Regions from separate parts of the Aliiglaciecola sp. 2_MG-2023 genome, predicted to be linked through region 1. Evidence: predicted binding sites of a transcription regulator. Region 1 holds the regulator's gene; each other region holds the start of a gene.
The links. The regulator FNR, encoded in region 1, switches genes on or off when oxygen is low (the NO sensors DNR and NnrR bind a similar motif). The targets are predictions, from matches to a motif close to TTGATCTAGATCAA.

Region 2: Q4567_RS06255 (universal stress protein) is a predicted target of FNR. The motif match lies at 3,121-3,134, and genes of this name have one in related genera.
Region 3: hemN (oxygen-independent coproporphyrinogen III oxidase) is a predicted target of FNR. The motif match lies at 2,490-2,503, and genes of this name have one in related genera.

What each region holds. Positions count from the first base shown of each region.
Region 1 covers NZ_JAUORY010000005.1:232,954-238,743, reverse strand. The annotation lists gene ttcA (tRNA 2-thiocytidine(32) synthetase TtcA) at 1-854, opposite strand, end outside; gene uspE (universal stress protein UspE) at 991-1,923, opposite strand; gene fnr (fumarate/nitrate reduction transcriptional regulator Fnr) at 2,038-2,775, opposite strand; gene Q4567_RS07565 (sulfite exporter TauE/SafE family protein) at 2,801-3,466, opposite strand; gene ccoS (cbb3-type cytochrome oxidase assembly protein CcoS) at 3,463-3,648, opposite strand; gene Q4567_RS07555 (heavy metal translocating P-type ATPase) at 3,671-5,790, opposite strand, start outside.
Region 2 covers NZ_JAUORY010000004.1:197,561-203,350, reverse strand. The annotation lists gene Q4567_RS06270 (glycosyltransferase family 2 protein) at 1-468, opposite strand, end outside; gene Q4567_RS06265 (glucosyltransferase domain-containing protein) at 1,368-2,516, shown strand; gene Q4567_RS06260 (hypothetical protein) at 2,556-2,864, shown strand; gene Q4567_RS06255 (universal stress protein) at 3,237-4,064, shown strand; gene Q4567_RS06250 (dicarboxylate/amino acid:cation symporter) at 4,067-5,398, shown strand; gene Q4567_RS06245 (Na/Pi cotransporter family protein) at 5,510-5,790, shown strand, end outside.
Region 3 covers NZ_JAUORY010000031.1:17,870-23,659, forward strand. The annotation lists gene Q4567_RS20545 (DUF58 domain-containing protein) at 1-1,039, shown strand, start outside; gene hemN (oxygen-independent coproporphyrinogen III oxidase) at 1,064-2,431, opposite strand; gene Q4567_RS20555 (TonB-dependent receptor) at 2,606-4,021, opposite strand; gene Q4567_RS20560 (ABC transporter substrate-binding protein) at 4,213-5,061, shown strand; gene Q4567_RS20565 (DUF2721 domain-containing protein) at 5,184-5,630, shown strand; gene Q4567_RS20570 (c-type cytochrome) at 5,688-5,790, opposite strand, start outside.

The DNA of each region.
Region 1 (5,790 bases):
GCACTTGTTGAAGGTGTAGAAAAATCTTCTTGATCAAATCCAATATCACCGTTAACAAACGGTGTTTGTTGCGTCTCTAAGGTTTTAAAGTCGAAAAGTTCACTATCGGCAAGATGCGAAGGCACGACATTCTGCATTGCCCTAAACATACTTTCAATCCTACCCGGAAAACGCTTGTTCCAGTCTACTAGCATGTTTTTAATAACTTTGCGTTGTAGGTTCTCTTGCGAGCCACATAAATTACAAGGAATAATCGGGAACTCAATTAAATCAGAATATTGGGTAATTTCTTTTTCAGCACAGTAGGCTAGGGGACGAATGACCATTTGTTTGCCATCATCGCTGACTAACTTGGGAGGCATAGATTTTAAGCGTCCGCCATAAAACATGTTTAAGAATAGTGTTTCTAACATGTCGTCACGGTGGTGCCCCAACGCGATTTTAGTTGCGCCTAGTCGGGTTGCCGTCTTGTAAAGTATCCCTCTGCGTAATCTAGAGCATAGTGAACAAGTTGTTTTTCCCTCTGGAATTTTATCTTTTACAATCGAATAGGTGTCTTCCGTGACGATTTCAAATGGAACTTGCAATTCTTGTAAGTAGTTAGGCAGTATCTCAGCGGGGAAGCCTGGTTGTTTCTGATCTAAATTAACCGCAATAATTTCAAATTTAATTGGCGCAATCTTTTGCAGAAACATTAAAATATCAAGCATGGTGTAACTGTCTTTTCCGCCAGACAGGCAGACCATTACCTTATCGCCATCTTCGATCATATTAAAATCGGCAATTGCTTTGCCTACATTTCGTCTTAGGCGCTTTTGAAGTTTATTAAAACTGTATTTTTTACTCTCAGACAGAGACTCGACCTTACTCATCTTATTCCTAGAAAAACATTGCTATCAGCGCGGATTATACCTGTCCTCATAAAGGACATAAACACCCTAAATTTAAATGTTTGCAGTCATTTTCTAAGTATCACAAGGTTATGTAAGGTTAATGTTTAAGAGGACACTCAAAGCCTTCTGGTTTAATTGCTAAAACGTCACAATTGAGTGAATCTATTGTATGTTCAGCCGTGTTACCGATAAGGGCGGCTGTAATACCGGTGCGACCTACAGTACCGATAACCACTAACTCTGCGTCGATAGCTTTTGCCACTGAAGGAATGACATCCTCAGGCAAACCTTCACTAAGATGCTGATTTTCTTGTGGGATATTGAATTCTTGAGCGTGCTCAAGCATACATTTGGCGTGGTGTTGTTTAACTGACTCTGTATAGCCAACCGGATCGAACTCTGGTATTTCGATGGCAATATTAACCGGTGTACCTGGGTAAGAATTAACCAAGTTTACATGTCCTTCCAGTAAATCAGCCATCAATCCAGCGGTTTTAGTGATTAACTTGTTTAAGCTATGATGTTCTTCATCTTCACTGCCCACATCTACCGCAGCTAAAATATTGCCATTAATAGGCCAATCATGTTCTTTAACAAGTAAAACTGGAACCGGTGATTTACGTAGGATATGCCAATCAGTCGGGGTGAATATCACTGACTTTAGGGTGTCATGCTCGTGGGTTCCTTTGACGATTAAATCATAGCTGTGATCAATCACTTCGAACAATACACTTTCATATGGCCGATTATGCCAGACCACTTTTATATCTACTGAAATAGATGAGTTAGCCGCTAGGGGTTCAACTATATTGGCAAGCCAATCGGTTTTGTCATCCACCACAGCTTGGCGCATCGTTTCTCTTTCATCCACGGTGAGCATAGTGGTCATTTCATAAGAGAAATCATATATGGACAGAAACGCAGTAATACTGGCGCCGGTCTTTTCTGCCAATAAAAGCGCTCTTTTAAACGCTTTTTGATCTTCTGTAGTTGGGTCTACAACAGCTAGTATTTTGTTAAATACGGACATAAATTAATTCCCTTCAAACGTTTACACTACGTATATTAAGTGTATGGCTACTTTAGCTAGTTTGCCAATTAACAGACTAATTGTTTTGACCTGAATCAATTTAAATTAAAAGACTTAACCGCAGGCTTGTTTATTTAAAACGTGTTCACCAAGTTTCTCTCTAAGTACCGCCAAATTGAGAATTTGTATAAATTTCCCATCAACTTTGATGATATTTTCTTTTTGAAAACGGGTGAGTAAACGACTGACGGTTTCAACAGTTAAACCAAGGTGATTACCAATTTCGTTTCGGGTCATGGTTAAATTAAATTCTAATTCAGAAAAACCGCGGGAGCGAAAACGATCTGATAGATTAATTAGGAAGTGGGCAAGACGTTCTTCTGCTGTGCGCTTGTTTAATAACATCATGAGACTGTGATCTTGGTTTATTTCTGTGCTCATAATTTTAAGCATTTCTTTGCGCAGTGTAGGAAGTTGTGCGCTCATAATATCTAACTTGTCGTAAGGTAACTCACAAACCATGGAGGTTTCCATCGCTTGATTATAACTTTGATATTTTTCAGAAAATAGTCCATCAAAGCCGACAATATCACCGGGAAAATGAAACCCTGTAATTTGTTGTTCGCCATCGGGAGAGGTTATGTAAGATTTAAATGAGCCCGTTCTTACTGCAAACAGCGACGTAAATTTTTGCCCAGGAATAGTTAATTGATCATTTTTATGCAAAGGGCGCTTGCGTTCTATGATTTCGTCCAAACTCTCCATTTCAGTCTGATTCAGAGCCACCGGTATACATAGGTGATTAAAACTGCAGTTTTGGCAGCGAATACTGAACTTGTTCGGATCTGACATTAGTTAATTCCAATTAATTCATTAGTTACCAATTATGAATCCCTTGGTAACATAAAATCAAGCCAAATAAGCATAATAAGACTGCAACGCTTCGTTTTACCACTGGTTGGGTCAACCATCCTCTTATTTGGCTGGCGCTGGCTCCCATTGCTAACATGATGGGCAAAGTGCCCAAGCCAAAGCAAAACATGGTGATAGCACCTTGTACCACACTGCCGGTGGAAACACTCCATGTTAACGTCGAATAAACCAATCCACAGGGCAACCAGCCCCAGATTAGGCCATAGGGTACAGCATAGATTGGGTGTTTAAAGGGAATGAAACGCTTTGATATGGGACTAATTTTACGCCAAAAAATAGCGCCAACTTTTTCTACTTTAACCAGTAGTTTTGACCACTGTCCCACATATAATCCAAGCAGAACCATAAATACTCCGCCAAAAAGGGTCAGTGCTTGAGGATTGATAAAGGATTTTGTGGTGACGATCTGACCCAACAGCCCAGCGATTGCGCCAGCGAAACTATAAGATAAAATGCGGCCTGAATTATAGGCAATTAAATACGGCCATTGTGACTTATTCTTTGGTAATGCAAACGTAAATGAGGTCACAATTCCACCGCACATCCCAGCGCAATGCACACTTCCAGCAAGTCCGATTAATATTGCAGAAAACCAGCTTAAGTCGTTCATTTGTCGTTAGTTTTTGGCTTTTTTACTTGTACTTTTTTATCCACGTCATCATCGAATAGAATGTTGTATCCTTGACGCTCTAAATCTTCAAACTGATTGGATTTGACCGCCCAAAAAAAGATCCCTATGGCTAACAGTACTAGCACAATAGCGATGGGGATTAGCACATAAATAATACTCACTTTAATTTCCTATTAGCGCTGGTTAACGTAGTAAACGAATAGAGTTTGCGACCACAATAATTGAACTTAACGACATGCCAATTACGGCCATCCACGGGCTTAAATATCCGGCTACTGCTAGGGGAAGAATTAACGCGTTATAGCCAATGGCCCAAACCATGTTCTGTTTGATTTTGGTACGCACTTTAATCGCCATACTAACAGCAAACTTAACATTACTTAATTTTGAATTTAATAAAATGATATCGGCAGAACGTTTCGCCATGTCACTGGCGTCACCTACCGCAATTGATACATCAGCAGCGGCCAAAACTGGGGCGTCATTGATGCCATCACCAATCATCAAAACTTTGTGTCCTTTGGCTTGTAAGTTTTGAATGTATGTCAGTTTTTGTATTGGCGTTTGTCTAAAATAAACGTTCGGGATACCTAAAGAATCAGCGACCAAAGACGCGTTTATTTCTGAGTCACCACTTAACATCACCAATTGTTTGCTGCGTAAGTCATCGACGAGTTGTTTTGCGTCTTTTTTAACTACATCTTTTACGCTAAATGCAGCAATTAATTGCTTACCCAATTGCAGATAAACTCGAGAGTCATCCTCAGTGGGTCGTAAACCATCACTGTTATCAAGAATACTTATGTTACCTATCTTAACGACTTGAGATTGGTAGGTTCCTTGTAAACCTTTTCCCGCCACAGTAACTACTTGGGAAACTGCGCAGGGGGTCTGAGATTGAAACGCGTGAGATATCGGATGTTTTGAATAGAGTTCTAATCCGGCAGCTAAATTATAAACAAAAGTTTCATCTGCTGCGTTAAAGAGCTCGACGTCACTTACACTGAAATGTCCATTGGTTAGCGTGCCTGTTTTATCAAAAATCACGGTGTCGACATCAGGCATAACATCGATAATATTTGCTCTTTTAACTAATAAGCCATATTGATTTAATTTTGCTATTGCACTGGTTAAAGCCGTCGGCGTTGCCAAGCTAAGGGCGCAAGGGCAGGTCGCAACTAGGATTGATATGGCAACCCAAAAAGCGCGTTCTGGTTGATAAGCCAGCCAGCCAACGTAACTTATTAAGGTGATACCTAGAACAATTACAATAAAGTACTTGGAGGCAATATCTGCATATACAGCTGCCTTGGGTTTATCTGAAAGAGCTAACTCTTGAAGGCGTAAAATTTTGTTCACCAGGGACAATTTAAGCTCGTTTTCAACTTCAATTTCAAAAGAACCTGATAAATTAATGGTTCCGCCATAGACATGAGCGCCGGTGCTTTTTCTGATTTTTTCTGATTCACCGGTCAACATAGATTCATCCACGTTGCCATTTCCGTTGATTATTACCCCGTCTACTGGAAAAGTTTCTCCAGGACGGACTACTATTTTTTGTCCTTTTTTAAGATGTTTGGCTAATACCGAAGTTTGCTTATTATCGTCATCAATTTGCATCGCCGTTAATGGAATATACTTAAACATATTTGCCGATATTAGGCTGGCCTGATGTCGTGAACGATGTTCCAAAAATCGGCTAATCAGTAATAAAAAGATAAACATACATACGGATTCAAAATAGATTTCTCCCGTATGGGAAATGGTTGCCCAGGCACTAGCCACAAAAGTGCCAATAATTGCGATTGAAACCGAAAAATCCATATTTACAGATCCCATCCGCAGAGAACTAAAAGCACTTTTATAAAAAGTAAATCCAGAATACAGCACAACCGGGGTGGTCAATAAAAAACTAACCCAATGAAGAAACTCTTTGGTCGCATCATCTATTGAACCGAAAATGCCGAAATAAAGACCAATGGCTAACATCATAACTTGCATGCTCATTAAGCCAGCCAATCCAATTCGTTTTAAATAGTTCTTGGATTCTTTCTGATAAGAGGCTTCATGTTCGTCTGCTTGGAAGGGAAGTGCGTGATAGCCGATAGATTCTAGTTGTCCGATGATTTCACTAAGTTTTAGTTCTGAATCTATCCAATTAATCGTTGCTCGACGTGCAGATACGTTGACTGCAATTCGTTTAATTCCGGGCGTTTTTAAAAGTTGTTTTTCAATCAGCCAACCACAGGCAGCGCAGCTTATTCCTTCGATGGTTAATTGTATTTGTTTTTGGCTGCCGTCAT
Region 2 (5,790 bases), on a different contig from region 1:
GTGTATATCGGACATAGTATCAATCAGTTTATAAAAAATTAGGGAAGTCCAACGTTTAAGCCAAGAATCTGAACTTCTGTCAATGCGTTTAGCCAAAACAACTTGAAATCCTTCCTGCCATTTCACAATCATTTCTAAAATAACTTCTGGGGGGTCTTGCAAATCACAATCTATTGGAATGACAGCATCTCCAGTCGCATAATCGAGCCCCGCTGTAAGCGCTATTTCCTTGCCATAATTACGAGACAAATCTATTATTTTAATATGATGATTAGTTTTCGAATGTTGCTTTAAACATTCAAATGTTCCGTCGGAACTACCATCATTTATACAAATGATTTCATAATCCACATTTACATTTTCAAGACAGCGGTGTACTTCTTTGAAAAAAATATCTATAACTTCGATCTCGTTGTACATTGGTGCCAGTAATGAAACCATTGGTGAGGCTGGAGATATCTTATTCATATAATTCGTCCTAATCTTCACTGATTATTGAGATATCAACGGTTTAATAGTACATAACCTTTGCCTGAGTTCGAACGGTATCTGGAAGACGATTAATTCGTTATCCCTTCATTAGATTTTGACACGCTAAACTGCTCTTTAATTCATGTTAAATAAGTCGATGATAATTAATGTTTTCCAGATACGAACTTAAATGCCCGTAAATACATAACACTGTTTTCATTAAAGGCTGGGATGTTTGAACAAGCCCATTAAACTTACTTTTGATAAACTATTGCTTAATCGAAAAGAAAGCCTTCGGTAGTTCATGCTAATACAACTCCATTTATTGGATTAGATCTCATGTTAAGTTGCTAGATCTAGAAGCCTATTTTTTCGTTAAACCCTGTTAAAAACTACGCAGCGTTCTATAATCATAAGTGATCATTCAACTAATTGTTTTTTTTCTTTTACTTTTTTCAAGCTCTAGAATTAACAATAATAACAATACCCTTCAAATCAGAAATGTGGTTAAACTGTCATTTCGGTTAGATAGCAGGGCAATAATGAGCCTTTTGTCGATACGAAAAACCTCATTGAAAGAATTGTGCTTATTTTTACATTTCAATATGCTACTTAGAGTAACTATATAAGTATGAGCGATGCTATGTCGGGAGAAAATAAGAGGTCAATTTATACCTACTAGCGAAAATACAAAGAACACAAGAAGGACATTGTTTAGCGTTCAAATAAAATCTGAGCTATTAATAAATTAGGGATAGTTGAGTATGTCGTTAGTGACGGTTTATACAAGGTTATGTGAACTAAGATGGATTTTCTTGGCTTGTGTTCTAATTAACCTACTCGTGTTTTCATTCTCTTTCGCCCAGTTTCCAATAGGAAATCACGACTAGGGTCGTATGAGTGGCATTTCTCCTTTTGATCAATTACGGTTTGGCAGATGGTTTGTTACTGCAATATTATCGTTAAATTTTTTCAAGCAAATTCCCGTTTTAATTCTGTTAATTTCTATTTTATTTCAAGTTTCTAGTGGCCTTTTAGCAGCATATTTATTAGAAATAAATAGCAAAACTCGATTCAGTCGCAGTCGCTACCTAGTAGCTGGGTTATTGGTGAGTATAATTCCTTTTGTTAGTGCCCATCATTATTACACATTCATGAGCCACGTTTTCCCTGCTGCACAACTTCTTGTTATTGCTTCCATGCTGGTTGGTTCGTTAAGAGTGTCTTTTGTCTCGATAGCTTCAGGGGCTATTTTGTTCATGTTGTCGATGGCGACTTATCAAGCTTCAATCAACACATATGCAGTATTATTCTGTGGGGTAGTGATCGTCAGATTAGTCAATTTTTATGAAGAAAAAAAACTAAGGGAAAATCTCATAGCTATTGCTTCTTTATCTTCAATTTTCGTTTTCGGTGCGATTTTTTATAAGGTTTCTTTAGTCTTGTGCGATCAGCTCGAGTGGTTAGAAACAGGTGCTTATCAGTTGGAGAGTTTGCAAATTGCCGATATACCTGAACGATTAGAAGAAGTAGTTGAGTCTTCCATTCGACAACTTGTCATTTCTCAGCCTTATTTTCCGTTCTATCTGAAATTATTGGCATTAACCATATCCATTGTCGGTGGGATAACCTTGCTCATCAAGCTAGGTATAAGGCAGAGATTAAACATCTTTCTAGTCCGTTCATTTATTTTAGGAGTTATATGTTTTCTGATGTTATTTGCAACAAAGACCCAATTTCTTCTCTCAGCGGACGAGGGTTTTTATTATTATAGGTTTGCTTCTTTTGGAATCTCATACTTCTATTTGTTTTTCTTCATGATGCTCCCTATTGACTGCAGTCCGAAGTGCAGAATTCCTATTTTAATCGCTTGCGCAGTATTGTTTTATAGCTTTTGGGTTTATGATTTAAGCCAGCAGAAAGATATGGTTAAACAAAACCACTATGACTTCAGTTTTGTGAATAGAATCATTGCTCGTCTTGAGCAAAGTGAAGACTTTTCATACGAACGAAGCTATAAGCTAATTCAGGTTGGTGAACTATAAAATCTTAAAAAATTTCATGGTGATTATGATGGTGATGACATGAGAGGCTACTGGTCACCTTTTCATCAATATTCTACAAATGCTACTTGGAATGCCGCGTCAATGTACGTGAAGCTAGAGCCACTATTAAAAATAAATCAGAATTACTCTTTTTATCATTTGGAATCCTATAATACAGAAAATGCAAAGAAAGACGTGAAGATGGCGATGGAATACATTATTAAGTCGCATTCATGGCCACACTCTGATGCGGTAAAAATTATTGGTGAGAATGTTATTGTTGTGATTCTCGAAAAGACCAAAAAAGAACAGACTTATATTGAAAACTGGCAGCAAAGTAAGCTCTAACCGCACAAGAGCATTGATCTGTAGAACAGCTTTATTTAATTAGACGCTCTTGCTGATTCAGCAATGTGCAATCATTACTTTAATGCATTTTTGCGTTTACTATAGAGCTAATTTTTTCGAAATGGAGAAGAGTGCTCGAAAGTTACTTAGGATCGAATACTAAGGTATTTAGATTCCCCTTTTTTGACCATTCATCCGTAAACCTGATCTTCTGATCACAGAGAGTCCAAATTTCCTTCCTTTAATTCAATGGTCCTTGATGTGGATCAGTTAATTGGCGCAGATTTAAACTATGCTTAGGTTTAGATTAGATAGTATTTGTACTATAACTCTATGAAGGCTAATCAATAAATTTTAAATCGAGGAATGTTTATGAAACACATTTTAGTTGTTGTTGAAAGGGAAGAAAGCGTCAAGCCAATGTTGGATAAAGCATTAAAATTTGCACCTGAAAGTATTACTGTGCTTTATATCGTAAGCAATGTGCTAGATTCTAATGCAGAAGCGTTAACTACCCTAATAAACAACGAAGTGAAAGATGCTTGCAAATCGACGATCCTCCTTGAAATAGTTAAGTCGGCATCTGAGCGAGAAGAAGTACTTTTCAAAACCCTAAGCAGCAATAAATTCGATACTACATTCCTGCACAGACCCCAATTAGGTCGTGAATTATTGGACTTTTCACTGATTAAAGCCGCGCTTAAAGGTCCAATTAAATCTAGCGTCCTACTATGTGGTGATAATCGCTGGCGCGGACAACTTAAATTGTTAGGAACCGTTGATATTTTCACCAGAACCCCCGCGCAAAAAGAATTGAATGATAAAGTGCTTACTACTTCTGCTCAGCTTGCAAACCAGTTATCTGCAGATGTGTCGCTTTTAGGTGTGATTCCAATCCCACGGATTAAACAGGAATTTGATATTACTGAACCGGGTGAAGTTATGCTCAAGAAAGGTAAATTATCAAAAGCCAAACTAGAAAAAATTGCCGAGGAAATGGATGTTTTCACAGAATATTCAGTGAAAATTGAGGCCGGTTCGCCACATGTGTTGATACCCTCAGTTGCCAGCAAAATGAAAGCAAATCTGGTGGTGTTAGGCAACGTAGGACGCAAGGGGATTAAAGGTTTATTAATCGGTAATACAGCAGAGAAAATTCTAACTCGATTGACTGTTGATGTGCTCATCGTTCGACAGTAAATATGACTCAGATATTTAGCGGTTCACTTAAAAATTTGGCAGATCACTTTGACCGCTTGATCAATGGCAGATTATGGCTAAAAGTTCTGATTGCTCTGTTCTTGGGAGTGATTTTTGGCGTGCTCCTAGGACCAGATTTAGATTTAATCGCACCCAATACAGTGAAAACCATTACTGCTTGGCTAGCGTTACCGGGCCAAGTGTTTTTGGCCGTTATTCAAATGATCGTTGTGCCTCTCGTGGTTGCATCGATTGTGCGTGGGTTAGCGGCTAATAATAATCCCGCGGCGATTAAAAAGAATGGTCTTATTGCCCTTATCTTTATTGTGATTTCCACCGCCGTGGCGGCGACAGTTGGCATCACTTTGGCACTAAATATTCAACCCGGACAGTTTGTTGACGCAAGAATGTTAGTGGACGTTGGTTCAACAGCCGCTAACTCTAACGTGCAAGGTTTTCCTGCTATGTCTGAGTTACCCGAAAAAGTGTCTGCGTTGATTCCTAAAAATCCGCTAGCATCTATGGCCTCTGGGGAAATGTTGCAGGTAATTTTATTTGCCGCTTTGTTAGGAGCTGCCATGCTGTCGATCCCTGCACAACAATCAAAACCTCTGTTTGATTTAATGGGGGCATTGCAAGAAGTGAGCTTACGGATTGTATCTTGGGCGATGTTATTAGCGCCTATTGCGGTCTTTGGTTTAATTACTCGATTAGTGGCTAATTTAGGAATTGATGTGTTGGCCGGCATGGCGGTGTATGTAGCTACTGTGGTACTGGGCCTGATAATTGTAGCTGTAATGTATTTCATGGTAGCTAAGTTAACGATGACACAGTCGTTTCGTGAATTTTTTAGTAACGTCAAAGAATTATTATTGCTGGCTTTTTCAACCAGTAGTTCGGCTGCCGTGATGCCAATTAGTTTACAAGTTACTGAAGATAAGCTGCATGTTAATCCAGAAATAGCTCGTTTCCTCATTCCATTAGGCGCAACAATCAATATGACTGGGACTGCTATGTATCAAGGCGTCGCGACCGTGTTTTTGGCGCAGGTTTTCCAAGTCGATTTGAGCCTTTCCAGTTATCTTTACATAGTAACAATGTCAGTTGCAGCATCAATTGGATCACCAGCAACCCCAGGTGCCGGAATCATCATCTTAAGTATGGTACTTGAAGGTGTTGGCATACCCGCAGCAGGAATAGCATTGATACTTGGGGTCGACCGTATCTTAGATATGTGTAGAACCTCAGTAAATGTACTTGGTGATGTCGTGGCTTGCACAACTGTTCAATATTTTACCGGCGCTGAAAAAGCGTTAGTTAATGAAGCCAAATAACGTCAATGAAAGCAAAAATAAACTGATTATTTGCAGAGTTTTTTAAATCAGTGACTATGCTTTAAATAGTCTTTAATTGCTTGAAAAGCTTAGCGAAAGGATAGGTGTTTAGTGGAATCAGTAGTGTTGGCAGGGACAATTTTTGGCGGCTTAGGTCTGTTTTTGTTAGCCATTGGCATGATGACTGATGGGTTAAAACTTGCGGCGGGAACGTCACTAAGAAAGCTGCTTTCACATTGGAGCAGTACACCCTTACGGGGGATCTACTCTGGCTGTTTTATGACTGCAGTAGTGCAATCCTCTAGTGCTGTAACAGTAGCATCTTTAGGATTCGTTAATGCCGGTCTTATTACCATGCGACAGGCGTTAGGGATTATATACGGCGCTAATAT
Region 3 (5,790 bases), on a different contig from region 1:
CAGTGAGATAATCCCTGAGCACTGGCATTGTTCTAACAACTTTCACGGTTGTCGATTAGAACCCGGACAAATCGCAGAGTTTGACTATCAAGTTACGCCAAGTCGAAGGGGGCCTTCGCAAATTTCGGCTACTGAAATTAAAGTCGAATCGAAGTTTGGCTTTTGGGATTATGTGTATTGGATTGAACACGTTAGCGAACATAAAGTATTCCCTAATTTTACTGCCATTTCAGATTTAGCTGGTTTGCAAGGTAGCGTTAACTTAACCCAAGCAGGCTTAAAAAAGTTTAATAAACGTGGCAGTGGCATGGATTTTCTGCAGTTACGTGACTATCGTGAAGGCGAAAGTATTAAACAAATTGACTGGCGAGCAACTAGCCGGTTTAACAAACTCATTTCAAGAGAGTATCAGGAAGAAAAAAATCAGCATGTCATCATAATGTTAGACTCAGGCCGACGTATGCGTGTGCAGGACGACGATCTGAGCTATTTTGATCACGCACTTAACTCATTGATCATGCTGTCTTACACCGCTTTGAAAAATGGCGACAACCTTAGTTTGCAAAGCTTTGGAAGTGAGTCTCGCTGGTTAAGTCATGTTCGAGGGGCCCAAAATGTCAGTAAAGTCATGCAGCATTTTTATGATCTGTATCCGCAAAAAATAGCCAGTGATTATTTAAGTGCAGCCCAAGAGTTGTTGGTCAAGCAACCGAAACGAGCGTTAATTTTGCTAGTCACTTGTCTTCGTGATGAAGATTTTGAAGATTTGCTCAAAGCGGTACAATTACTTAAAGCTAAGCATTTGGTGGCCGTAATTAGTATCGAAGAGCCTATTTACAAGCGTATTGACGACGAGCCAGTAGAAACGTTCGAACAAGCAATTATGTATGCCTCAGCCCATAAAATTAAAAAATCCATAGATCGTAATGTACAACGCTTAAAACAAAAGGGCGTAATTTGCATCAATGCGCCAGCTTCTCACCTCACTCCAAATGTATTAAATACCTATTTGAGTATTAAAAAGGCTGGCTTACTGTAGCGTTCAAATGTGAGCCTAAGCTGTTTAAATGACGGTTGAGTATCTATGTATATGTTGATTTTTAATATACCCGTCAAAGCTCATACAAATATTTCTTATCAGCAATCTAGCTTTGTTTTTGACCTTAATTTGCAATGCATCCACTTCCACAAGATTGTCGTCTACAAAAGGTTGTAACGAACGCAGACTTTGCTGGAAATAGCTGTCGAAATGAATGTCGTATAGGTTTTCAACTTGGGATTTGTCGACTTGAAAATTACACATTAATTGGCTAATGACAAAGCCCCTTATTTGGTCATCGAGATTTAATTTAACCCCCTTGTGAACCGCGTTATCTGATTCATTTAAAGCTTGGTAATAGTCGGCTAACTGTTTGTAATTCTGACTATAACAGTCACCAATATTACTAATAGCCGATACGCCAAACCCTAATAAATCACAGTTTGCATGGGTGGTGTAACCTTGGAAGTTTCGGTGTAATTGGTGGCGCTTTTGAGCCAAGGCAAGTTCGTCATTAGGTTTGGCAAAATGATCCATACCGATCATCATGTAGCCTGCATCTAGGAATCGTTCAATTGCCAATTTCATCAATGCCAGTTTTTGCGCAGCATTGGGGAGCCATTCATCACGCAATTTGCGCTGCGCTGGAAAGCGTTCAGGTAAATGCGCATAGCTAAACAGCGATATCCGTTGCACACCCATTTGAATCACTTTGTCCAAAGTGCGTTCAAATCGTTCGGGTGTCTGATGGGGCAAACCATAGATAAGATCTAAATTAACGGATCTGAATCCAATCTTATTCGCTTGGTTAACGATTTGCTCGATCAATTCAGTGGACTGAACTCTATTTATCGCTTTTTGCACCTGCGGATCGATATCTTGAACGCCGATACTGAGTCGATTAAAACCGATGTTAGCAAGGTGATCGATATAGTCTAAAGTTAAGTTTCTGGGATCTATCTCTATGCCAATTTCAACATCTTGGCTGAGAACGAAATGGCTTTTTAACACGGCCATTAAATTCGAAAGTTGTTGTTTACTGAGAAAACTGGGCGTACCTCCGCCTAAGTGAATTTGCCGAACAACATGCTTTTTAAAGAGCTTTTGGCGCTGGGTAATTTCACCTATTAAATAGAACATATAGTCGTCCGATTTTTCAGGGTGACGAGTAACTATTTTGTTGCAGCCACAGTAATAACAAAGGCTATGACAGAACGGAATATGTATATAAAGAGACAGATCTGTATTAGGTGAGGTTTTTACTGCTTTGATCAAATCATCATTGTAGAAAGACTCGTTAAAGGATAATGCCGTAGGGTAGGAGGTATAACGTGGCCCATTAGTATTATACTTTTCAAGTAATTGAGGATCGAAAAAGCGTTTTGAGTTCATGTTGTTTTCGCAATAATCATTTAGTCATTGCAGTTTAATTGGTTAGCGAAATCCTTTATTGATCTTGCGCAATATTTTGCTGATTTTAGAAATGTATTAATAAAAGCTGAATTGGAAGTAAAAAAAATGGCAGATAATCTGCCATTTTTTAGGTGTGAATACGTACTGCCGTCGTTAGCGTTCTCGATAACCAAAAAACTTATTTGCTATGATTTCTTCAGCAACACTTTGTGGAACCGCATTTTCCCATTCTCCGCGACCTGAGGAGAGTTGTTTCAATAAGTCTCGGGAGTAAATCGAAAATAATTCGTTATCACTGCACTCAATACCAGCAAGGTAGCCATTTTCCAATAAATGTCGATATAAGAAGCGTAGATGTTCTGGCACTTTAACTAGGGTGAAATCGTTAAGTTGGCCATTCTCGTCTATCTCAGGGTAAATATACATTCGGGTATTGTCTGGAAATAGTTTACCAAAACCTTCCATTATTCCGCCTTCAACCCCTTTATAGCTGTCTTCATCAAAAATCTGTTTGATGTTAACCATGCCCACTACAATGCCAATTTGCATTTTTGTGTATTGGCGGAAGTAAGCCCGCAACGAGAAATAACGGGTATAGTCTGAAACCATTACGTTATAACCCAACGAATTAAGCAATTGCACTCGCGCTACTATGTCTTTTTCGGGCATTTGCGCGTCATTCCCTTTCATATCATTTAATGATATTTCAGCAATAACCGCGGTATTCGATTTACTCACATCTTTTAGTTCATAAAACGAGGTTTGCCCTTGTTCTATCATATCTACATTGAGTTTAGTGACTGGTCTGAACGAGCCGCGAATGGTTAGGATATTCTTTTTGTACAACAATTCAGCCGGGATCGCCACGCTGCCATCGGGTTTGAACATAACTGCACGGGTCTTCCAACTGCGGATTAAGTGCAGATTCTTCGCGCGATTGTCTACATCAAGGAAGTAAGGACCTTTGAAGTCGATAAAATCAATTTCAACACGGTTAGGTTTTATATTATCGGTTAATGAATCGATAATCATTTTAGGATCTTCAAAATAGAAATAAGCAGCGTATATTAAGTTCACACCAATTACGCCTAATGCTTGCTGCTGAGCTTCAGCATTGTCGTCAAACATGCGCACATGTACTTTGATATCAGAAGGCTCTGCACCAGGGTACATTTGAATACGAATACCAATCCAAGCGTGACATTCGTTTTTGCGGCCAAAGCTCTTAGCAGCTACTGTTGCGGCATAGGCAAAATAACGAGAACTTTTAGAGCGAATATTGCCAACTCGATCTACGACTAAATCGAATTCTTGTTCCATCATTGCTTGAACGCGAGCTTGGCTCACATAACGTCCGTCTTGTTGCACGCCATAGATTGCATCTGAAAAAACCATGTCATAGGCAGACATTGTTTTAGCTATGGTTCCGGCTGCCGCGCCGGCTATGAAAAATTGTCTGGCAACCTCTTGTCCTGCGCCTATTTCAACAATAGTCCCGTATTTTTTTTCGTCGAGATTGATTCGTAATGCTTTTTGACTTGTTGATCTAGAACTGACTTGTTTATCCATTAATTTCCCCAACTGATGTGCCACGGTGGAATAGTAGAATATCCTAAAAAAGAGTTACAGAGAAAATTTGTATTAAATAACTGAAACTTACGTGACTACATCAGATGGAATGCTGTTAAAGCTAGTTTAAAAATAGCAAATTTAGAATTCTGACTTAAACTTAGGGTGGTTTATTTATGGAGGCCACCATTATGAAAATGCTTAAAATGCTATTAGTAATGAGTTTGTCTTTTGCCTTAATTGCATGCAGTCCACAACAGGCAACGTTGTCAAGTCAAACATCTGAAGAACAGCCCTTGAAAGACTCTCAACTGTCAACTGATAACGAAGTTGAATCCCCTCCTTGCTCATATAGTTTAGGTTTTGATATCTGGGAACCTTACCAATACATCAACGTTGATGGTGAGGTGAGTGGCGTCGATATTCAAATTATCACTGGTGTTATTAATGAAATGGGATGCACGGTTTCTTATGTGCAAGGTACCTGGGTTTCGCTTTTAGAAGACTTACGCTTAGGTAACGTCGATATGCTCATTGGCGCATCAAAAACCCCAGCGCGAGAAGAGTTCGCGTATTTTAGTGCACCTTACCGCACTGAGCAGTTTTCATTGTACATACGCAATGATGATAAAAAGCGTGCCGCCTATAATGATATAGATGAGTTTATCGCTAATGGTAGCAAAATAGGCGTCGTAGGTGACTACTATTACGGGCCTCAAATTACCATTTTGCAAGATAGCAAAGCGTCCTCTAGTAACTTTGTGAGTGGTATTATGGGGGAATTAAATATTGCCCGATTATTAGATATGGATATTGACGGTTTTTTAGAAGATAGCTTTGTGGGAGCGTCAATACTGCGCAGAAAAGGATTAGATAACTACATTGTTGAACATGGCTTTACAGTTACTACTGGAGATATTTACGTCATGTTCAGCCAGTCAAGTGTAGCTGAAGCGGATGTTCAAAAATTTAATTCGGCGTTAGATGACTACATGCAAATGGATAGCTACAAACATACGCTGCAAAAATACAGTAGATAATGTCAAAGATGTTTGCATTGACTAAGCGTTGCGCGGTTTTTTAGGTGTCATTGTCAAGAGTTCTGTACATTTCCACTATTCATTTGGTATAAGAGCATCACAAATCAAATGATGGGGAAGTAATGGAACTTAATTTAAATGAATCTGCTGTTGAACTGATTCAATTGTCACTGGCACCGGTGTTTTTAATTGTTGGTATGGGTCAAATGATGAACGTCATGACCGGCCGTTTAGCGAGGATCATTGATCGGGCTCGTTACTTTGAACGAATTGGTGATGTTGACCCATCTAAGATTACCGAAAAAGCTAAAAATGAATTAAAAGCCCTACGCCGCAGAATGCGCTTTGCCAACTGGGCTGTTACGTTTTTAACAGCAGCAGCTGTGACCGTGTGTCTGGATGTTATTTTATTGCTGATGAATGGATTGACTGTGGTGAATTTGGATACGACTATTATTTCGATGTTTATTCTGGGAATGGTGCTTATCACCGGTGGATTGATTTCGTTTTTCTTAGAAGTCAGTGTTGCTAACGCTTCCCTTAAAATTCCATCATATAAAGACTATTAAAAAAGCCATGTTAACATCAGTTAACATGGACAATGAGCTAAAAACAGATATATTAGGTTAATGTCCTTGTGGCGTTTCCTCAAAAGATTCTAGCCCCTCTGCACGTACCACCGGATAGCCTAAATTCATCCAGCCAAAAATCCCTTCATACAACACAGCC